Regions from separate parts of the Planococcus sp. APC 3906 genome, predicted to be linked through region 3. Evidence: riboswitches for the same ligand, from Rfam matches in the RefSeq annotation. Region 3 holds a riboswitch; each other region holds the start of a gene.
What was found. Region 3 has a riboswitch for lysine ahead of QMA09_RS02960 (aspartate kinase). Riboswitches for the same ligand answer to the same signal wherever they lie in the genome.
Positions count from the first base shown of each region.

Region 1: another riboswitch for lysine. It lies ahead of QMA09_RS12785 (transporter substrate-binding domain-containing protein); the one in region 3 lies ahead of QMA09_RS02960 (aspartate kinase).
Region 2: another riboswitch for lysine. It lies ahead of QMA09_RS11075 (Na+/H+ antiporter NhaC family protein); the one in region 3 lies ahead of QMA09_RS02960 (aspartate kinase).
Region 4: another riboswitch for lysine. It lies ahead of dapA (4-hydroxy-tetrahydrodipicolinate synthase); the one in region 3 lies ahead of QMA09_RS02960 (aspartate kinase).

Region 1 covers NZ_JASDCW010000022.1:45,516-50,505, reverse strand. Annotated here, with positions in the region: gene QMA09_RS12800 (DctP family TRAP transporter solute-binding subunit) at 1-154, shown strand, start outside; gene QMA09_RS12795 (amino acid ABC transporter ATP-binding protein) at 254-988, opposite strand; gene QMA09_RS12790 (amino acid ABC transporter permease) at 1,019-1,786, opposite strand; gene QMA09_RS12785 (transporter substrate-binding domain-containing protein) at 1,850-2,695, opposite strand; lysine riboswitch at 2,828-3,009, opposite strand; gene QMA09_RS12780 (cation-translocating P-type ATPase) at 3,225-4,990, shown strand, end outside.
Region 2 covers NZ_JASDCW010000017.1:54,708-59,697, forward strand. Annotated here, with positions in the region: gene QMA09_RS11060 (DUF72 domain-containing protein) at 1-860, shown strand, start outside; gene QMA09_RS11065 (sulfite exporter TauE/SafE family protein) at 860-1,687, shown strand; gene QMA09_RS11070 (bifunctional metallophosphatase/5'-nucleotidase) at 1,701-3,044, shown strand; lysine riboswitch at 3,115-3,298, shown strand; gene QMA09_RS11075 (Na+/H+ antiporter NhaC family protein) at 3,412-4,986, shown strand.
Region 3 covers NZ_JASDCW010000003.1:58,460-63,449, forward strand. Annotated here, with positions in the region: gene trxA (thioredoxin) at 1-224, shown strand, start outside; gene uvrC (excinuclease ABC subunit UvrC) at 275-2,071, shown strand; lysine riboswitch at 2,109-2,283, shown strand; gene QMA09_RS02960 (aspartate kinase) at 2,427-3,641, shown strand; gene QMA09_RS02965 (YslB family protein) at 3,692-4,093, opposite strand; gene QMA09_RS02970 (succinate dehydrogenase cytochrome b558 subunit) at 4,291-4,905, shown strand; gene sdhA (succinate dehydrogenase flavoprotein subunit) at 4,951-4,990, shown strand, end outside.
Region 4 covers NZ_JASDCW010000009.1:36,015-41,004, forward strand. Annotated here, with positions in the region: gene ypfJ (KPN_02809 family neutral zinc metallopeptidase) at 1-799, opposite strand, end outside; gene QMA09_RS07250 (SAM-dependent methyltransferase) at 867-1,469, opposite strand; lysine riboswitch at 1,577-1,755, shown strand; gene dapA (4-hydroxy-tetrahydrodipicolinate synthase) at 1,914-2,804, shown strand; gene QMA09_RS07260 (STAS domain-containing protein) at 2,851-3,693, opposite strand; gene QMA09_RS07265 (GGDEF domain-containing protein) at 3,827-4,762, opposite strand; gene QMA09_RS07270 (alpha/beta fold hydrolase) at 4,778-4,990, opposite strand, start outside.

The DNA of each region.
Region 1 (4,990 bases), on a different contig from region 3:
ATCGGCTATCCGCATACATGAACTTTCCGAAAAGGACAAGCTCGAATGGGAAGAGAAATTGGCGCCGGTTTATGCCGAATACGCCGATGCGATCGGAGCCGGCTTGTTGCAGGAACTGGCTGCACTTCAGAAGAAACACCTGGAAAACCAGTAAACGCATGCACAATAAAACCCGCAGCCAGAGAGGCTCTTGAACCTCTCTGCCCTGCGGGTTTTGCCTTTGTTCTCGGTGTTAACGATAGGCTGGAACGGTTTAGCGAAGCGTCCGTTTCAAAAACTCCTGGGTCCGCTCTTTCTTCGGATGGTTGAAAATCTGTTCCGGCGGCCCTTCTTCCACAATGACGCCTTTGTCCATAAAGACGACCCGGTCTGCGACTTCTTTAGCGAATTCCATTTCGTGCGTGACAATGAGCATCGTCAGCCCGCTTTTTGCTAAGTCTTTCATGACTTTCAGCACTTCACCGACCATTTCCGGATCAAGTGCCGAAGTCGGCTCGTCGAACAGCATGACCTCGGGCTCCATCGACAACGCGCGCGCAATCGCCACACGCTGTTTCTGGCCTCCGGAAAGCTGTTCCGGCTTCGCGTTGACGTATTGGTCCATGCCCACGACGTGCAGGAATTTCTTCGCGGTCTTTTCGGCGTCCTGCCGTTTGCGCTTCAGCACCTTGATCTGCCCGACGACGCAATTGTTCAGGACGTTGTGGTTGTTGAACAAATTGAATTGCTGGAACACCATGCCGAGCTTCGTGCGGTAGGAATGGATGTTATGATGGGCATCGAGAATATTTTTTCCGTTGTAGATGATCTTGCCGCCGCTCGGTTTTTCGAGCAGGTTGACGCAGCGGAGCAGCGTCGATTTCCCGGATCCCGAGGACCCGATGACGCATACCACTTCCCCTTTGCTGACAGAGAAATCGATATCTTTCAACACTTCATTCGTTCCGAAGGATTTGCTTAAATGCTGGATTTCAATTACTTTTTCCATAAGGTCTCCTCTTCTGCTTCTGCGGATTTCTTATTCTTTGATTTTGTGCTCCGTGTCTTCCGGAGTGACCACTTGCATCGGCAGTCCGCCGATCATGCTGTAATTGGACGGCCCCGCCATCTTGCGCTCAAGCTTGCGCAGCAGCAATGTGATGGTGAACGTCATGACAAAGTACAAGACGCAGGCAATGAAGAACGATTCGAAATACCGGAAATTATTGCCCGACACCGATTTGGTCTGGAAAAATAATTCCGTCACACCGATGACGTTCAATACGGCCGTATCCTTGATGTTAATGACGAATTGGTTGCCGGTTGCCGGCAGGATGTTGCGCACGACCTGCGGCATGACGACATTCATCATCGTCTGGAAATGGTTCATGCCGATTGCCTGTGCCGCTTCGAACTGTCCTTTGTCGACCGAAATGATGCCGCCGCGGACAATCTCTGCCATGTATGCGCCGGTATTGATCGAGACGATGAATATCGCCGCCGTAAAGACATCCATATCAATGCCGAACGCCATCGCCGAGCCGTAGAAAATGACCATCGCCTGTACGATCATCGGCGTGCCGCGGAAAAATTCCACATACGCGGACAGCAGGAAATTGATCGTTTTCTGGAACAGGCGCTTCACGCCGCGCTCCGGCATCGGAATGGTGTTGACGATGCCGATGATCAACCCGATAGCGGCGCCGATCAGCGTGCCGATGATGGAAATCAGCAGCGTCATGCCGGCTCCGCGCAGGAACATCGGCCAGTTGTTTGTAAGTATCGTGATAACCCATTCAAGACTCATGGTTTTCCTCCTAAAAAAATTTAAAGCCGGCTGCATTTAGCTGCAGCCGGCACCGCCTAAGCTTTATTGGGCAGCTGGTTGGTTTTGGATCGCTGTATCCATGATTTCCTGGCGCTGCTCTTCCGAGATGCCAGCCAATGTTTCGTTGATCTGCTCCGTGAACTCACTGCCTTTTTCCAAGCCGACTGCAACCGCTGTGTCGTCTTCTGACGTTTCAAAGCCGTCCGTGAATTCCACCATTGCAAAGTTTTCGTTGGCAGCGGAAGCACTGACCGCTTCCGGGCGCTCTGAAACGTAGCCGTCGATTATGCCGGACTCAAGTGCAACCCGCATTGCCGGGAAGCTTTCCATTGCCGTTTCTTTGGATACGCCTTCGATCTGGTCGATGACCGAGTAATGGAACGTGTTCAATTGCGCTGTGACTTTCGCGCCGTTGAAATCTGCCAATGTGCTCGCGCCTTCAAATTCGCCGCCTTTTTTCACGACCATCACCAATTCCGATGTGTAATAATGATCGGAAAAGTCGATGGTTTCTTTGCGTTCTGCTGTCGGGGACATGCCCGCAACAATGGCATCAATCTTGCCGGAGTTCAGTGCCGGCACCAAGCCGTCCCATTCCGTTTTGACGATTTCCAGTTCCATCCCGAGATCTTCCGCGATTTGTTTCGCGATTTCCACATCGTAGCCGCCCGCATATTCCGCATTGCCGGAAATCTTCACAGCGCCATTGGAATCATCGCTCTGCGTCCAGTTGAACGGCGCGTAGCCCGCTTCCATCCCTACTTTAAATGTCTTGCCTTCTTCACTCGAACCGCCGCCCGACGATGCGCCTTCTTCCGACCCACATCCCGCAAGCAGCATACCCAGTGACAGCATAGCCGTTAACATCAACCCTGATTTCTTTTTCATCTTCTCATTCTCCCCCTCGTGTGTTCTGTAAAATAGTTCTGAATACAGCAAAAAGGGCAGCTATGTACAAAAAAAGACCTGAGATAGACTCAGATCGCTATATGCATAGTTGCCCTAAATCCTCTTTTCCCGTATCGAGATAGCACACCGCATCAGACTGGGAGTCCCATGCGGCAGTCCTGCAATTGTTCACTGCAGACCCAGCAAGTAATAATGAGAACTATTACAAACTTCGGCGGTCTTTCCTTCTCCATAGCATCCTTGCTTCTCAAACTCTTCTATGGACTAATAAATCCCGCGCCTCTACCTCACCGGAAAGTGAGGTTATATTCACTTGTTTTTCATAGTCTACATTATTACTTTTTTCCTGTCAACGCCGCCCTAAATTCCATTCCACGCTCGACTGCTGGACCTTGCCATCAATCAAAGCTGTCCATAGAATCTGGAGCTGTTATAATTAATTCGAATATTCAATTTATTTAGGATGGTGTTATCCATTGAACGCCAGAAAACGGAGGGAGAGTTGGCCATGGATTTTCACGAGATGGACCGGGCGCAATTGCTGGAGGCAGTCAAAACCGATCCGTTGCACGGATTAAGCGCTGAAGAAGCCCGGCTGCGCCAAGACAAGCACGGCTTCAATGTATTGGCTGAAGCCAAAAAGCAGTCCCTGCTCCTGTCTTTCTTCAGCCAATTCACGGACTTGATGATTGTGGTGCTATTGGCCGCTGCCGTTATCTCTTCCGTCCTTGGCGAATGGATTGACGCGGCTGCGATTGTGTTGATCGTCATCCTCAACGCCTCCCTAGGCTTCTATCAGGACCGCAAAGCCGAAAAATCACTGGAAGCGCTGAAAAAACTTTCAGCTCCCCAAGTCCAAGTGCTGCGCAGCGAGAAATGGGCACGCCTGCCTTCGCGCGAAATTGTGCCGGGTGATGTAATACGTTTCTCCAGCGGCGACCGCATCGGAGCGGACGTGCGGCTGATTGAAGCGGCCAGCCTGGAAATCGAGGAATCCGCACTGACCGGTGAATCGATGCCCGCTGCGAAGCGGACCGAATCGCTGGCGATTGTCGACCCGAACCTGGCGGACATCAGCAATATGGCGTTCATGGGAACATTGGTGACAAGAGGCAGCGGCGTCGGGGTGGCCGTCAGTACCGGCATGAACACCGAAGTCGGGCAGATTGCGGGGCTTTTGCAGGCGTCCGAAGGGATGGATACGCCGCTGCAGCGCAAGCTCGGGCAGCTCGGGAAAATCCTGATCATCGCCGCTTTGCTGCTGACGCTGTTAGTCGTTGCCATCGGTGTATGGCGCGGCAACGATTTTTACACGATCTTTTTTGCGGGCTTGTCGCTTGCTGTCGCCGCGGTTCCCGAAGGCCTGCCGGCTGTCGTCACCATTGCCTTGTCGATTGGCGTCCAGCGGATGATCAAAAAAGACGCAGTGGTCCGTAAACTGCCGGCTGTTGAGATTCTGGGCAGCGCTTCTGTCATTTGCTCGGACAAGACCGGCACAATGACTGAAAACGAAATGACCGTTACACATTTATGGAGCGGCGGGCAGGAATGGACGGTCGAGGGAACCGGGTACGAGCCGGATGGCCGTTTTTTTGAAGCAGGCACCCCCGTCGAATTGCAAGGCGTCCCTGCGCTGCATGAGCTCCTTTTATATGGGATGTTATGCAATAACGCGAAAGTTTTTAAGAAAGACAAGGAATACGCCATCGAGGGAGATCCGACCGAAGGCGCCATGGTCGTGGCCGCGATGAAAGCGGGCATAAGCGAAAAATGGCTCATGGAAAATTTCACCGTGGTCCAGGAGCTGCCTTTTGACTCTGAACGCAAAATGATGAGCGTCATTGTCAAAGACAGGAACGGGCAGCTTCTCGCAGTGACAAAAGGGGCTCCTGATCTGTTGGCCACCCACTGCGGTTCGATTCGATGGGGCGCGCAGCAGCTGCCGCTCACTGCTGAACGGGCTGCCGAAGTGGAACGCGCGGTAATTGGCATGGCCAGCAATGCGCTCCGCACGATGGCGATTGCCTATAAACCGCTGCCCCCTCAGAAAGACATTTTTACCGAGCAGGAAATTGAAAAGGACCTCGTGTTCATCGGGCTCGAGGGGATGATCGATCCGCCGCGCGAGGAAGTGAAAGCCGCCATACAGGAATGCTGGAACGCCGGTATCCGCACGATCATGATCACCGGGGATCATGCGGTAACAGCGCTGGCGATTGCCGAAAAACTACACATTTCCGGCGAGGACGGCATTGCAGTGGAAGGCAAAGAGCT
Region 2 (4,990 bases), on a different contig from region 3:
TGATATACGTGGGATTGACAGGCTGGGGCGACCATCCGGACGTCTACAGCCCTGATTCTAAAAAGACTGAAAAACTCATTGACTATAGTGCTCATTTCCCGATTGTCGAGCTGGATTCCTCATTCTATGCCGTTCAGCCGGCGCGCAATATCACCAAGTGGATAAACGAGACGCCAGAAGGCTTTCAGTTCGTCGTAAAAGCATACCAAGGCATGACTGGGCATTTGCGTGGGGAAAATCCTTTCGACAGCAGAGACGAAATGTTTGAAGCGTTCCGCTTATCGATCCGTCCCATGAAAGAGGCGGGAAAACTGGCGATGGTTCTGCTGCAATTTCCGCCTTGGTTTGATTGCCAGAAGGACAATGTGGAACAAATCAGGGAAATCACGGGCCAATTGCAAGAGTTCGATTTGGCGATTGAATTCCGCCACCAATCTTGGTATGCACCGGAATTCCGCGAAAAGACGCTGGAATTTTTAAAGGAAAACAATTTGATCCATACGGTGTGTGATGAACCGCAGGCCGGAGATGGCTCCGTCCCGCTAGTGGCAGCTTCTACGCGCAGCGACAAAGCGCTATTGCGTATCCACGGACGCAATGTTCATGGTTGGACAAATCCCGGGGGCGGCCAAAAATGGCGGGAAGTCCGTTATCTGTATGATTACAATGATGAAGAACTGCGTGAAATCAGCAACGCGGCTGAAACTCTTCAGAAATCTTCCGATAAAGTTTACGTCATATTCAATAATAATTCCGGCGGCCACGCTGCTGGAGATGCAAAGCAGTTTCAAAGCATGAATGGCTTGGAATTCAATGGTTTGTCTGCCAAGCAACTGGATTTATTTGAAGGAGGATTTTAATGGAGTTCGTATTACTGGCGATTGCTGGGTTATTTTCGGGCATTGTAGGAGCGCTGATAGGCCTCGGAGGCGGCGTGATTCTGGTGCCGGCGATGCTGTTCCTCGGTACCGCCGTCGCTTTCTTCCCTGATTTAAGCCCTCAGCAAATCGTCGGTCTATCTGTCATCATGATGATTTTCACCGGCTTGTCGTCTACTTTATCTTATATGAAAGTCAAGACGGTCGACTACCGGAGCGCGCTCATCTTTTTTGCGGGCAGCGCACCGGGTACAGTCGTGGGCGCCTTTGTCAATAAAGGGCTCGATTTGCCATCATTCAATTTATACTTTGGAATTCTATTGGTTTTCCTATCCTTGCTATTATTGGTTCGCGACAAATTAAAGGCCGTTTACTGGTTTGTCGAGAACGGCAAAAAGAATACGTTCACGGATTCGATGAACAAGGAATACATTTATGGCTATCCCATCTGGTTCGCGTTGTTGTTGACATTCGGCGTCGGTTTCGCTTCAGGGCTGTTCGGCATCGGCGGAGGCTCCATCATGGTGCCAGCGATGATTTTGCTATTTTTGTTCCCGCCGCATGTCGCGGTTGGTACATCGATGCTGATGGTGTTCTTATCTTCGATCATCAATTCCATCACGCATATTTCGCTGGGCAATGTGCCTTGGATTTACACACTGGCGATTGTACCTTCGGCATACATCGGCGCAAAAATAGGCGCTTCATTGAACAAAAAGATGAAATCAGAGACGCTTGTCGTCATTTTACGGATCGCATTGCTGATCCTTGGCTTGCGTTCGATTTACGAAGGATTATTCAGTTTTTAAAGAGGTGCAGAACATGGGGGAAACCATTCATATTTATCATACAAATGATCTGCATAGCCATTTTTCGCATTGGCCGGAGATCCGTGCCTTTTTGCATGAACGCAAGCGCTGGCATGAGGAAACGGGCGATACATGCCTGATTTTGGACATTGGCGACCATGTTGACCGCTCGCACCCCTTTACAGAAGGAACTGCTGGAAAGGGCAATGTGGATCTTCTGAACGATGCTGGCTATGATGCAGTGACCATCGGAAACAACGAAGGCATTACATTGTCGAAAGAAGAGCTGGACGAATTATATATTCAAGCGGATTTTGATGTGGTAGTTTCGAATCTTTTCACTGCGGATGGCCTGCGTCCAACTTGGGCAAAGCCCTCCAAGGTCATAAGGACTGCAGAAGGGCGGAAAATCGGTTTGGTGGGGGCGACTGCGGAATTCACGCCTTTTTACAAACGCCTTGGCTGGACGGTATCTGATGCAAAGCAATCAATCATCGAAGCGGCTGCAGAGTTGAAAGGGAACGTCGATTTTATCGTCTGCCTGTCGCATCTCGGCATCAGGGAAGATGAACTGTTGGCTGAAATGTGCAGCGACTTGGATATTATTCTTGGCGCGCACACCCATCATATTTTCCACGAAGGAAAAATGATCAATGGCTCGCTGCTCGGCGCTGCAGGGAAGTTCGGCATGTTCATTGGCCATATCACCATCGACCCTGATACGGGAGAGCGCGAAGCCGAGCTGATTGAAACGGCTGATTTGCGCAGCAAAGATGAAGGGTTCAACGACATGCTCATCGAGGAAGGCAAAATGCAATTGAACGAACCGGTTTTTTATAATGAAAAGGCATTGAAAGCGGAATGGTTTAAGGACTCGGAGCTTGCTGAACTTTTTGGGCAGGCAATGATCGAATATTCCGGTGCTGATTGTGCATTATTCAATGCCGGGCTATTTATGGAAGATATGCCGCTCGGTGAGATGACGCGCTATGACTTCCATAAAATGCTGCCGCATCCGATCAATTTGTGCCTGATTGAGTTAAGCGGAGCGGAGCTGAAGGAAATCTACCTGCAGTCGTTGAATGCCGAATGGCCAAAAATTGAATTGAAAGGGATGGGGTTCAGGGGAGCGGTTTTCGGCAACATGATCCGCGTCAATTTTTCATTGGTCGAACATGAGCTCTTTATTGGCGGCCGCCGCGCGCGGCATGATGAAATGTTCAATTTAATCACACTTGATATGTTCACATTCGGTTATTTCTTCCCGGAGTTGAAGCGAGCTCCAAAAACTTATTTCATGCCTGAATTTCTGCGGGATGTCTTTAGCCAATTTTTCCGTACGAAACCGGTAAGATAAGTGAAAATTCGGAGTTGACATTCATTTGATTTCATTAATATTGTGCGCTATGCTTTTAATGAATTCAATATCGATGGGTAGAGGCTGCAAGGCTTATCAGTAAGGTGCGGAAGGTTGACATGGTTGCTCGCATCCGAAAGGGAGTTTTGCCGAAGTTTCTTTTTCAGCTGTCACTGAAAAAGAGGCTGGGGGCATTCTGAAGAAGAATGTCACTGTCGTCTGTGTTTTAGCATAGATGAAGGGCTACAGGGTTGTTTGATGTTTTACCGCACAGACGAATTGTAGAAGGCTGATTGTATCCATAGGGAACAATCAGCCTTTTTTTCTTACTTTCTCTTCCATCCTATTAAAAAAGGAGGAATTTAACATGGAAAACACTATTTTTTCGATTTTACCCCCAATTGTGGCAATCGTCATGGTTCTGCTGACAAAACGAGTTCTCTTATCACTTGGTGCCGGAATTGTCGCTGCGGCGTTCATCTTGACTTCTTTCGCGCCGGTAGAGGCCGCTGCGGAAATCTTCAATTCGTTTGCCATCACATTCTGGGACGGCGGATTTAATGCGTACAACGTCTTTATCTTGCTGTTCTTGTTCTTGCTCGGAATCATCACCGCGTTTGTCAGCCTGTCAGGCGGCAGCATGGCATTTGCCGACTGGGCATCTGAGCGCATCAAAACGCGCCGAGGCGCAAAAGTGCTGACAGTCGTTCTCGGAATGGTCATTTTCATCGATGATTATTTCAATGCGCTGGCAGTTGGCCAAGTAGCGCGCCCGATTACGGACCGCTACAAAATTTCACGCGCCAAACTGGCTTATTTCATCGATTCGACAGCTGCACCTGTTTGTGTGGTTTCGCCAGTTTCCAGCTGGGGAGCGGCTATCATCGGAATCATCGCCAGCATCTTGTCGGCACAGACTTTCGTTCAGATGTCCGCACTTGAAGCGTTCATCTGGATGGCTCCGATGAATTTCTATGTGGTTGCAGCATTGGCAATCGTCTTTTTCGTCGCAGTGCGCGATGTCGATTTCGGTGCGATGAAAAAACACGAAACACGCGCTATTACCACGGGCGAATTATTCGATGCCAAGAAAACGATTCCGGGTGAGATGAAAGAAGACTTCCCGGTTCATGGCCACGGCCGTGTGACAGATCTGCTTTTGCCAATTATCTTGCTGGTTGCAGGAACGATTGGCGCAATGGTTTGGACCGGCTATCAGAATGCAGGGCAAACCTTGGATATCTGGGCAATTTTTGAAAACACGGATGTTCCGGCTTCATTGATGGCGGGTGGCTTATTGGGTGCAATTTCTTCCATCCTCTTATACGTTCGCCAATTCAAGCACAACAAAACGGCAAAAGCGTCATGGGTTGGAAAAGGCATCTTTGAAGGTGTGCGTTCAATGCTTGGGGCTGTGCTGATTTTAATCTTCGCCTGGTCGTTGAGTTATTTGATCGGCGCACTGGAAACAGGGCTGTATTTGGCTGATTTTGTAACTGAAAGCAATATGCCGATTGAGATCCTTCCTGTGCTTTTATTCGCATTAGCAGGAGTCATGGCCTTCTCGACAGGAACATCATGGGGCTCTTTCGGGATTTTGCTTCCGATTGCCGGCAATATCATGGCACAAGCCGCACCGGAATTATTGTTGCCAGCACTTGCAGCAGTTCTAGCAGGCGCTGTGTTTGGAGATCATTGTTCGCCAATCTCCGACACGACCATTCTTTCATCGACTGGGGCAGGAAGCAACCACATGGACCACGTCATGACGCAATTGCCGTATGCATTGGTATCAGCTGCTATTGCGGCTGTCGGGTATATCGTCATAGGTTTTACCGGCTCACTCCTGTGGTCGTTGCTGACAGTGATCGTCATTTTAGCAGTATTATTCATTGTCTGGTCAAAACGGACTACAATTTTAGAGAAACAAGCAAATAGCTAGTGAA
Region 3 (4,990 bases):
CTTGTAAAATGATCGCTCCAGTACTTGAAGAATTGGATGCAGATATGAACGGCAAAGTGAAAATCGTGAAAGTGGACGTGGATGAAAACCAAGGCACTGCCAGCGAATACGGCATCATGTCAATTCCAACACTTCTTTTGATGAAAGACGGACAGCCTGTAGATAAAGTTGTCGGCTTCCGCCCTAAAGAAGCATTGGCTGAATTGGTTAACCAACACGCATAATTCTTAACCGGGTCCAGAAATGGCACCCGGTTTTTTAATAGGGTGAGAATATGGCAAACACATTGATCCAGCATAAATTAGCAATTCTGCCTGACCAGCCAGGCTGTTATTTGATGAAAGACCGGCAAAATACGGTCATTTACGTCGGCAAGGCAAAAGTGCTGAAAAACCGGGTGCGTTCGTATTTCACGGGCAGCCACGATGCGAAAACACAGCGGCTCGTCGGTGAAATCGAGGATTTTGAATACATTGTCACGTCCTCGGACATCGAAGCGTTGATCCTGGAATTGAATTTGATCAAAAAACACGATCCCAAATACAACATCATGCTGAAAGACGATAAGTCTTATCCGTACTTGAAAATAACTGGCGAACGCCATCCGAAGCTGATCACGACGCGGCAAGTGAAAAAGGACAAAGGCAAGTATTTCGGCCCTTATCCGAATGCCTATGCGGCGAGTGAGACGAAAAAGCTGCTGGACCGGCTTTATCCATTGCGGAAATGCCATACGATGCCGGACCGGGCTTGCCTTTATTACCATATGGGCCAATGCTTGGCGCCGTGCATCAAACCGGTTGAAAAAGAAACTTATCAGGAAATGATCGACAGCATTACGAAATTCTTGAACGGCGGCTTCCGCGACGTCAAACAGGACCTCATTGAAAAGATGTCCGAAGCGGCTGAAAATCTGGAATTCGAACGGGCAAAAGAATACCGCGACCAGATTGCGCATATCGAAACCGTCATGGAAAAACAAAAAATGGCAATGAATGATTTCACTGACCGCGATATTTTCGGCTATGCCGTTGATAAAGGCTGGATGTGCGTCCAAGTCTTTTTTGTGCGCCAAGGCAAATTGATCGAGCGGGACGTGTCGCTGTTTCCATTGTATCGGGACCCGCAGGAAGAGTTTTTGACGTTCATCGGTCAGTTTTATGAACAGCCGCATCACGTCAAACCGAATGAAGTCTTGCTGCCGGAAGGCGTCGACGCGGAATTGATCCGTGAATGGCTGGATATCCGTGTGCTCGTTCCGCAGCGCGGCAAGAAAAAGGATTTATTGCAGCTTGCGAAAACGAACGCGGAAATCGCAATCAAAGAGAAATTCGGTCTGCTTGAACGCCAGGAAGAGCGGACGATCGGGGCTTGCGAAGAATTGGGCACGGCGCTGAACATTGCCACGCCGCTGCGCATCGAAGCTTTTGATAACTCGCATATCCAAGGCGCGGACGCTGTGTCGGCGATGATTACGTTCATCGACGGCAAACCTTCGAAGAAAGATTACCGGAAATACAAAACGCGCAATGCCTCGAAGCCGGATGATTACGCAGCGATGCGCGAAGTTATCCGCCGGCGCTATACACGGGTCCTGAAAGATGGGCTTCCTCTGCCTGACCTGATCGTCATCGATGGCGGCAAGGGGCAGATCGAATCCGCCCGTGAAATTGTGGAAGACGAACTCGGCTTGTCGATACCGATTGCTGGCCTCGCCAAAGACGCGAAACACCAAACTTCGCATCTGCTGTACGGCGATCCAGTGGAGGCGGTGCCGCTGAAACGCACAAGCGAAGCGTTTTACTTGCTGCAGCGCATCCAGGACGAAGTCCATCGATTCGTCATTACGTTCCACCGCCAGTTGCGCGGCAAAAACTCGATCCAGTCCGCATTGGACGATTTGGAGGGAGTCGGGCCGAAGCGCAAACAGCAGCTATTGAAGCATTTCGGTTCTGTAAAACGCATCAAAGAAGCAAGCAAGGAAGATTTGAAAGAAGCGGGCATGCCAGACAAGCTGGCGGACCAGATCCAACAGCATTTTTCACAGCAATCATTGCCAGCTGAACAATAACGTGATATCGTAAAGACATATTTAGATCACTTGGAAAAGTGATGATAGAGGCGCGGACGCCAAAAGTAGCCATTCGGAGATTTGCAGAATCTGTGAAGAATGGGGAAAGGGGCAGCCGCCGAAGTGTACGGATTCTTGCAAATCCGTGTGCTGGTTCTGCATTTAAGAAATGCAGGGCTGTCAGAGTCAATCTCTGGAGGGCTATCTCACATGGACGTTTTTTATTCGTGCATGATGAAAGAGGTAGTTTGCCGGCAATCCGGCGAGCTGCCTTTTTTTATTGTCTAGCCGCGCTGGCGTATCGGCCAGTCCGGCATTCATGTTGAGGGCCACTTACAATATGGGAGTGGAGAGAATGAAAACTGTTGTCATGAAGTTTGGCGGAACATCCGTTGCAACACCAGAAAAAATCATCGGGGTCGCAAAACGCGCGATCCGTGAAAAGGAAAAAGGCGTGCGTGTCGTCATCGTCGTGTCGGCGATGGGCAAAACCACTGATACGCTGCTCGAATTGGCAGGGGACATCTCGTCAGAGCCGCCAAAGCGGGAAATGGACATGCTGCTGGCAACCGGCGAACAGGTGACGATTGCGCTGCTCGCGATGGCCTTTAAAATGCTTGGCCACGAAGCGCTGTCATTCACCGGCTGGCAGGCGGGGATTGAAACCGAATCCGTGCCGCGCAATGCCCGCATTGAACAGATTCACACCGAGCGCATCGAACAGGCGCTGAGCGACGGGTATTTTTGTGTGGTCGCCGGATTCCAGGGCGTCGACAAAATCGGCAATATCACGACGCTTGGCCGTGGCGGTTCTGATACAACGGCAGTCGCGCTTGCCGCTGCCTTGCATGCGGATAAATGTGAAATCTATACCGATGTCGACGGCGTCTATACATCCGACCCGCGCTTCGTAACCGGTGCGCGCAAGCTGGAACAGATTTCCTACGATGAAATGCTGGAGCTGGCGAATCTAGGGGCTGGCGTATTGCATCCGCGCGCGGTTGAATTTGCGAAAAACAATCATGTCCCTTTATCGGTCCGCGCAAGTTATTCGGATGAACCGGGAACAATCATACAAGAGGTGATCACTGTGGAAAAAAATCTGATTGTCAGAGGCGTGGCGTTCGAATCCGGAATCGCCCGTGTGACGGTTACTTATAAAAAAGCGTTCAATGGTTCACTGGCGAACATCTTCACGACATTGGCGAAGCATCATATCGATGTTGATATCATTGTCCAGAGCATTACAGATGATGCCCCGCCTTCGGTTTCGTTTTCAATCAAAGAAGACAGCCTGGAGGAAACGCGCCGGGTGCTCGCTGAGCGGCAAGAAGAAATCGGATTCCTGGCAGCAACGTATGAAGTCGGCTTATCGAAAGTTTCCATCGTCGGCTCCGGCATGGTATCCAATCCCGGTGTCGCTGCCCAAATGTTTGATATCCTTCGGTTAGAAGGCATCCCTGTGAAAATGGTCTCCACTTCGGAAATCAAGATCTCCGTTGTTGTGCCCGAATCGGACATGAATCAATCCGCGAACGCGCTCCACAGCGCCTTCGGTTTAACGATATAAAAAAAGGCGAGTTCACATTGGTGAACTTGCCTTTTTCTATATCGGGATGATTAAACTTTATCGCGCGTATCCGTTTTCAACGTGATGCGAACGCCCTTTTTCTTGCCGAGTGGCTCTTCATAAGCTTCTGTCATAAAACCGTCAATATTCTGTTTTTGCTGTGCCAAAAATCCGGCTTCGAGCTTGAAGCAACGATGCTCCAGCCCAGGCGCAGCAAGGTGCAGCACGGTTTCGCCTTTAGCCGAACGCTCAAGTGTCAGCTCGCCGAAGCCGGCTTGCCTGAAAAAGTCCGATGCCTCGTCCAGCGATGCCAGTGGGAATTTGCGGGCAAGCGATTTGCCGGCCCAGTATAGGATATCCGGTTGGTGGCGCCCGAGAATATCAGGGATTACGTGTTCCCGTAGAACTTCCAAGCCGAATTTTCCGTTAAAATCTGTGTCTGTGACAGTCATGTTGAACCCACTTTCAATATAATAAATTAAAGGATGAAACTGTTAGTAATGAGGCAAGTTGCCTTGACGCTCCTATTGGTGCGGAGTACAATAAATATGTCATATTATTGTATCATGATGATAATAGCAGTCAATGGATGCTTTCGTAACATATCGATTGCTCTTTTTGCTGCCCATTAACGCCTAAGGGAGGTAAAATTTTGGATAATCGAGAATTTTTAATGCGCAGGCTGCACTCACTATTGGGGATCATTCCAATCGGATTGTTCTTGACGCAGCACTTAATCGTCAACCATTTTGCGACACAAGGCGTGGAAGCGTTTAACACAGCTTCCCATTTCATGGCGAGCTTGCCGTTCGTAATCTTCTTGGAGATCTTCGTTATTTATTTACCGTTGATGTACCATGCGTTCTACGGTCTATACATAGCGTTCACTTCGAAAAATAATGTGGGGCATTACAGCTACATGCGCAACACATTGTTCGTGGCACAGCGCTATACAGGAATTTTCCTGGTAATCTTCATCGCATGGCACGTGTTTGAAACGCGTTTCCAAGTCGCTATCGGCAATGCTGCTGAAGCAGACTTCAACATGATGGCCAACATCCTCGACAACCCGGCTATGCTGGTATTCTACATCTTGGGTGTATTGGCAGCGACGTTCCACTTGGCGAACGGCTTATGGTCATTCTTGGTTACTTGGGGAATCACGCAGTCTGAAAAGGCACAGAAATACTCAACGTACTTCACGTTGCTCGTATTTGTCGTCTTGTCTATTATCGGCATCAGAGCGCTATTCGCATTCGTTTAATAAAATTTCGATATTTGGTGAACTAAAAGAGGAGTGAATACCATAATGGCGAAAGGCAAACTTACTATCGTAGGAGGCGGCCTTG
Region 4 (4,990 bases), on a different contig from region 3:
CAAAGCCTTTATAGAACCAGCGCTTGCGCTGCTCCGACGTGCCGTGCGTAAAGCTTTCCGGCACGACATAACCGCGTGAGCGCTTCTGGATCGTATCATCGCCCACCGCACTCGCTGCCGTCATCGCTTCTTCCAAGTCTCCTTCTTCAAGAAGGTCCATGCCTTGCGCATGATGCGCCCAGACGCCGGAATAATAATCTGCCTGCAATTCAAGCTTCACTTGCAATTCGTTATAGTCTTCCTCACTCAGCTTATTGCGCATCGGCTGTACCTTGCCCATCGTGCCGAGCAGATTTTGCACGTGATGCCCCACTTCATGCGCAACGACATAAGCCATCGCGAAATCCCCGGGCGCCTGGAACTGTGTCTGCAATTCTTCATAGAAGCTCAAATCGATGTAGAGTTTCTGGTCGCCGGGGCAATAAAATGGCCCTACTGATGCGCCAGCTGTGCCGCATGCCGAATCGACGCTGCCTGTATAAAGCACCAAGGTCGGCTCCTCATATTCCAAGCCTTCTTCTGCGAACACTTCCGTCCATACCTGTTCGGTATCCGCGAGAACGACCGATACAAATTCCGCCAGTTCCTCTTCTTCTTGGGTAGCCACATAAGGTTCATTTGATTGCTGGGCGCCGCCCATTGTATCCAATATGGCGTCCGGGTCGCCTCCGAGAAATGATATCAGCAAGACAATAAGCAAGCCGCCGATGCCGCCTCCGGCAATCAGGCCTCCGCCTCCGCCCCCTCTGCCTCTCCTGTCTTCAACGTTGCCGCTGCCCGCTCTGCCTTTCCATTTCATCTTTTCCCTCTCCTCGCCAATCACTTTTAATAAGCTATACCCCGTTCGGTACTGCTTTTAATCCATTTTAAAGGAGTCGATAAATTAAAAATCGCTCTCTTAAATCGCCTTCTACTCCCGGCAGTTCGATTTCCCGGAATTGTTCAAATGCCGTGCTATGCTCTAAATAGCCAATGTAATCATCTGACGGGAAGAATAAGATCAGCTCGACAGGCCGCGGCGAGCGTTCTGTGGACTTCAGGATATTATTGATGACCGAGATGAAAATCTGAACGGAAAACGGGTTGAAAAAATAGAATTTATTGTCGCGGGGATGGATCCGGTATTGTTCAGCAAGCGTGCATGTGAAACGGATCCTCCCTTTTGCCGTGGGCCGCTTTTGCACGTATGATTCCAGGTTTTCACAAGCCAGTTGGTGAAGGCCTTGATCCATTTCCACACCAGTTGTTGCCGCACCGAACAAATGGTGCACCAAAAAATTGAGGCGTCCTTTGCCGGAGCCGAAATCGACAAGCTGGTCGGTTTCCGATAAGCGGTGGTTGTTGAACAATGTCTCAAGCAGTCCGTATGGTGTCGGCTCGTAGCGATTGTAATGGAAAGAATCATGGAATCCCTGCTGGATGCCCGCAGTATGGATATTCAGGTCGTGGTCGTATTGGCGTTCGTCCATCAAAATCTCCTCGATTCTTTGTGTAATCAAGCCTTGCATACTTGCAATTCAAGCAGGAATTTGGTAAAGTCTAGCTAATTCAATAATTTCTTGCTCCGCTTTTTCGGAGTGAGGATAGAGGCGCAAAAACCATCAGTAAACAGTTCGAGGATGATGAGATCCGGCGACAGCTGTTGAAAGGGGGATTTGCCGAAGTGGCCAGGCGCTCATTGCCGAAGCTGCTGGGTCTGCATTAAACAAATGCAGGACTGTCATATAGGAGACTATATGGGGGGCTATCTGACGCATGGATTGGGCGCTTTACACGCCAATCCTATCGCAGCAACGAGACCCCTCGTTGCTGCTTTTTTGTTTTTCCGATACGCTTGCAGCCTCTGATTACGCACGATCAACGCAGCAGCAGACAATACAACAGACTAAAAAAATGAGAAAAGGGTGGTATTTATGAATTTCGGACAAGTAGTGACAGCAATGGTGACGCCTTTTGACGCAAGCGGCGACATCGATTTCCCAGCAACTGCAGCCTTAGTGGAACATTTGATTGAAACCGGGAGCGATGCATTGGTGGTAGCCGGCACTACAGGCGAATCGCCGACTTTATCAGCGGACGAAAAAATCGATCTTTTCAAGTTTGTCGTCGACACGGTCCAAGGCCGCATCCCCGTCATTGCGGGAACCGGCTCAAACAACACACGTGCTTCAATCACGTTGACGCGCGGCGCAGAAGAAGCGGGCGCTGATGCCATCATGCTGGTGACACCATATTACAACAAACCTTCACAAGAAGGCATGTTCCAGCATTTCCAAGCGATTGCAGCAGCCACTCATCTGCCAGTCATGCTATACAATATTCCGGGGCGCAGCGTCGTCAATCTGTCGGTCGACACCATTGTGCGCTTATCGGAAATCGACAACATCGTCTCCATCAAAGAAGCAAGCGGCAGCCTGGACGCAGCAGCCGAGATTATTGAGCGCACACCGGATACGTTCAGTTTATACAGCGGCGATGACGGCTTGACGCTTCCGCTACTTGCCATCGGCGGAGCTGGCATCGTTTCTGTAGCCGCCCACATCATCGGCCGTGAAATGCAAGAGATGATTTCGAGCTTTAAAGCCGGCGACACAGCAAAAGCCGCGCAGCTTCACCGCACACTCCTGCCAGCCATGAATGCGCTATTTGCTGCACCGAATCCGGTTCCTGTTAAATCAGCCCTAAACTGGGCAGGCATAGCGGTCGGCGGTGTACGCTTGCCGATGATTCCGTTGACGGAACAAGAAACACTGACGTTACAAGAAACTTTAGCGCCGGTCGTAAAAACGGCAACTACACAATAATTAAAAATAAACCCGCTGAAGCGAAGGCTTCAGCGGGTTTTTTGCATCAAATTTCAGCAGTCAGTTTTTTAAAGGCTTGCTTCAAGCTGCCGCCAAGCGCCAGCTGCCGGACATCAACGCCTAAATGCGTAATCGTCTGCGCTATTTCTGGCCGGATGCCGGTCAGGACTGCGTGCACGCCGATCAGTTTCAGCGATTCGACCAGCCGGATGATTTGTTGCGCCACCATCGTATCGACTTTCACGACGCCCGACAAATCAATGATTAACGTAGAAACGTCCAAGTTTCCAACCGATAGAAGCGTTTTCTCCAGAATGTGCTCTGCGCGGTCCACCTCGATTGCCCCGATAAGAGGCAAAATCGCAATTTCGTCATTGACGGGCACGACTGGCGAAGACAGTTCTAAATACTCTTTCCGCGCTTCTTCGAGATTTTTTTGATACGAATTGATGTAAGCGAAGCTATAAGAATACGCCGCATGATCGAGCAGGCTGTGGAAAAATTCCATAACGTCGAAAAGCACTTCAAGTTCGATGCCTTCGTGGACAGCTTCCGACTTGATGACTTTGCTGATATGCTTGCGGTAAATATTCGTTTCTGCCAAAGCGCTGTCGAGCATGATGCCTTCTTTCAGGAAATAATTCCCGGTGGCATGGCCCCATTCTGTAATTTCATCATACGCTTTTTGCGGATCCAAGAAATTCTTGATGGATTTTCCGATCAAGCCGATCAGCCCTGAACGGAATTCCACAACCGCTTTCAATAGTTCTTCATAGCCTGCGATATCCGACGGAGCAGCATCTTTAAATGCCTCTTCCTGAATCAATTGGGCGATTAAATATTTATCTTCTTCCACCCGTTGGCCAAGCAATGTAATTTCCCTTTTCATGTGGTACCCCCTGGAGTAGCATTAATCATTCTTTGTCATTATTATACCTGCCAATAAAGGGTTTAGGATACACCAAATTTTCCCGCTAAAAACTTTCATGAAATTATTGCCCGGGAAATAAAAGCGAGCCCACTCAACCGACCGTCACACAATTGCGACCTGCATTTTTGGATGCATAAAGCGCTTTGTCTACGCGCGCAAAAAGCTTTGTGGCTGTGTCTCCAGGCTGGTAGTTTGTAACACCTATGCTGACAGTGATCGGAACATGCTGCCAATCGGCCATTTCCAGGTTTCTGCATAGCTTCTCACCGAGTTCTTCTGCCCACTCAATGCTATAACCCGGCATCAGAATAATGAATTCTTCTCCTCCCATTCGGGCAACAGTACCTTCACCTTCAGTTTCGCCCAAAAGTTTACCCGCCAATTCCTGCAGCACCGCATCGCCCATTTGATGGCCATACGTATCATTGACGCGCTTAAAAAAATCAATATCCACTGCCAGCAGCGATAACGGAAAACCGAATTCTGATTTGACGAGCAATCCTGCTAGTTCCTGTTCCAAATAGCGGCGGTTTTTCAAGCCAGTAAGCGAGTCGACATTTGCGAGCTGATGCAAATCGGCATTGAGTCTTTCGAGCTCTGCTTTTTTGCATTTCACTTCACCAAGAAGATGCTGCAGTTCTTCGTAAGCTGCCGCTGTCTCACGATTGATCTGTTCTGCGTTTTGCTTCGCTTGAAGCAATTCTCTTTCGTATTCACCGCGGATGGTCATTTCGATCATGGCACATTCAAAGCGTCCTTCCCTCTCCACTGCATTCATCAATACAGGAACAGAACCGGCTGCACCTTTGATTGTCAGAAACATTTCGTTCACTTTGCCGTGAAGGGTGATGGCCGGCAAGAAATATGTCTGAAAATAAACCATCGATGCGATCGTCAACATTTCGTGAAAATGCTTCGGGCTTTTGTTGCTAAGCATGTTTCGCATCGCTTCATTCATTTCCAGCACCTTAAGCCCACGATCGAAGACAAGATATGCCAAAGGCGCGAATTGCAATTGCTTTTCCATAACCGGCCACACTCCTCATTGTTCTAGAAAATCTTTGATGCAATAAACCGTTTCTTCCGGGTCGCTCAAATGTGGATTATGGCCCATCGCCTCCATCACGACAAGCTGGCTGCCGTCAATGTGCTCGTGGACATACCGGCTTACATTTGGCGGAGCAATGGCATCGAATTGCGGCTGCAATATCAATGTTGGAACGCGGACTTTGCTTAGCTCACTGCGAACATCCGA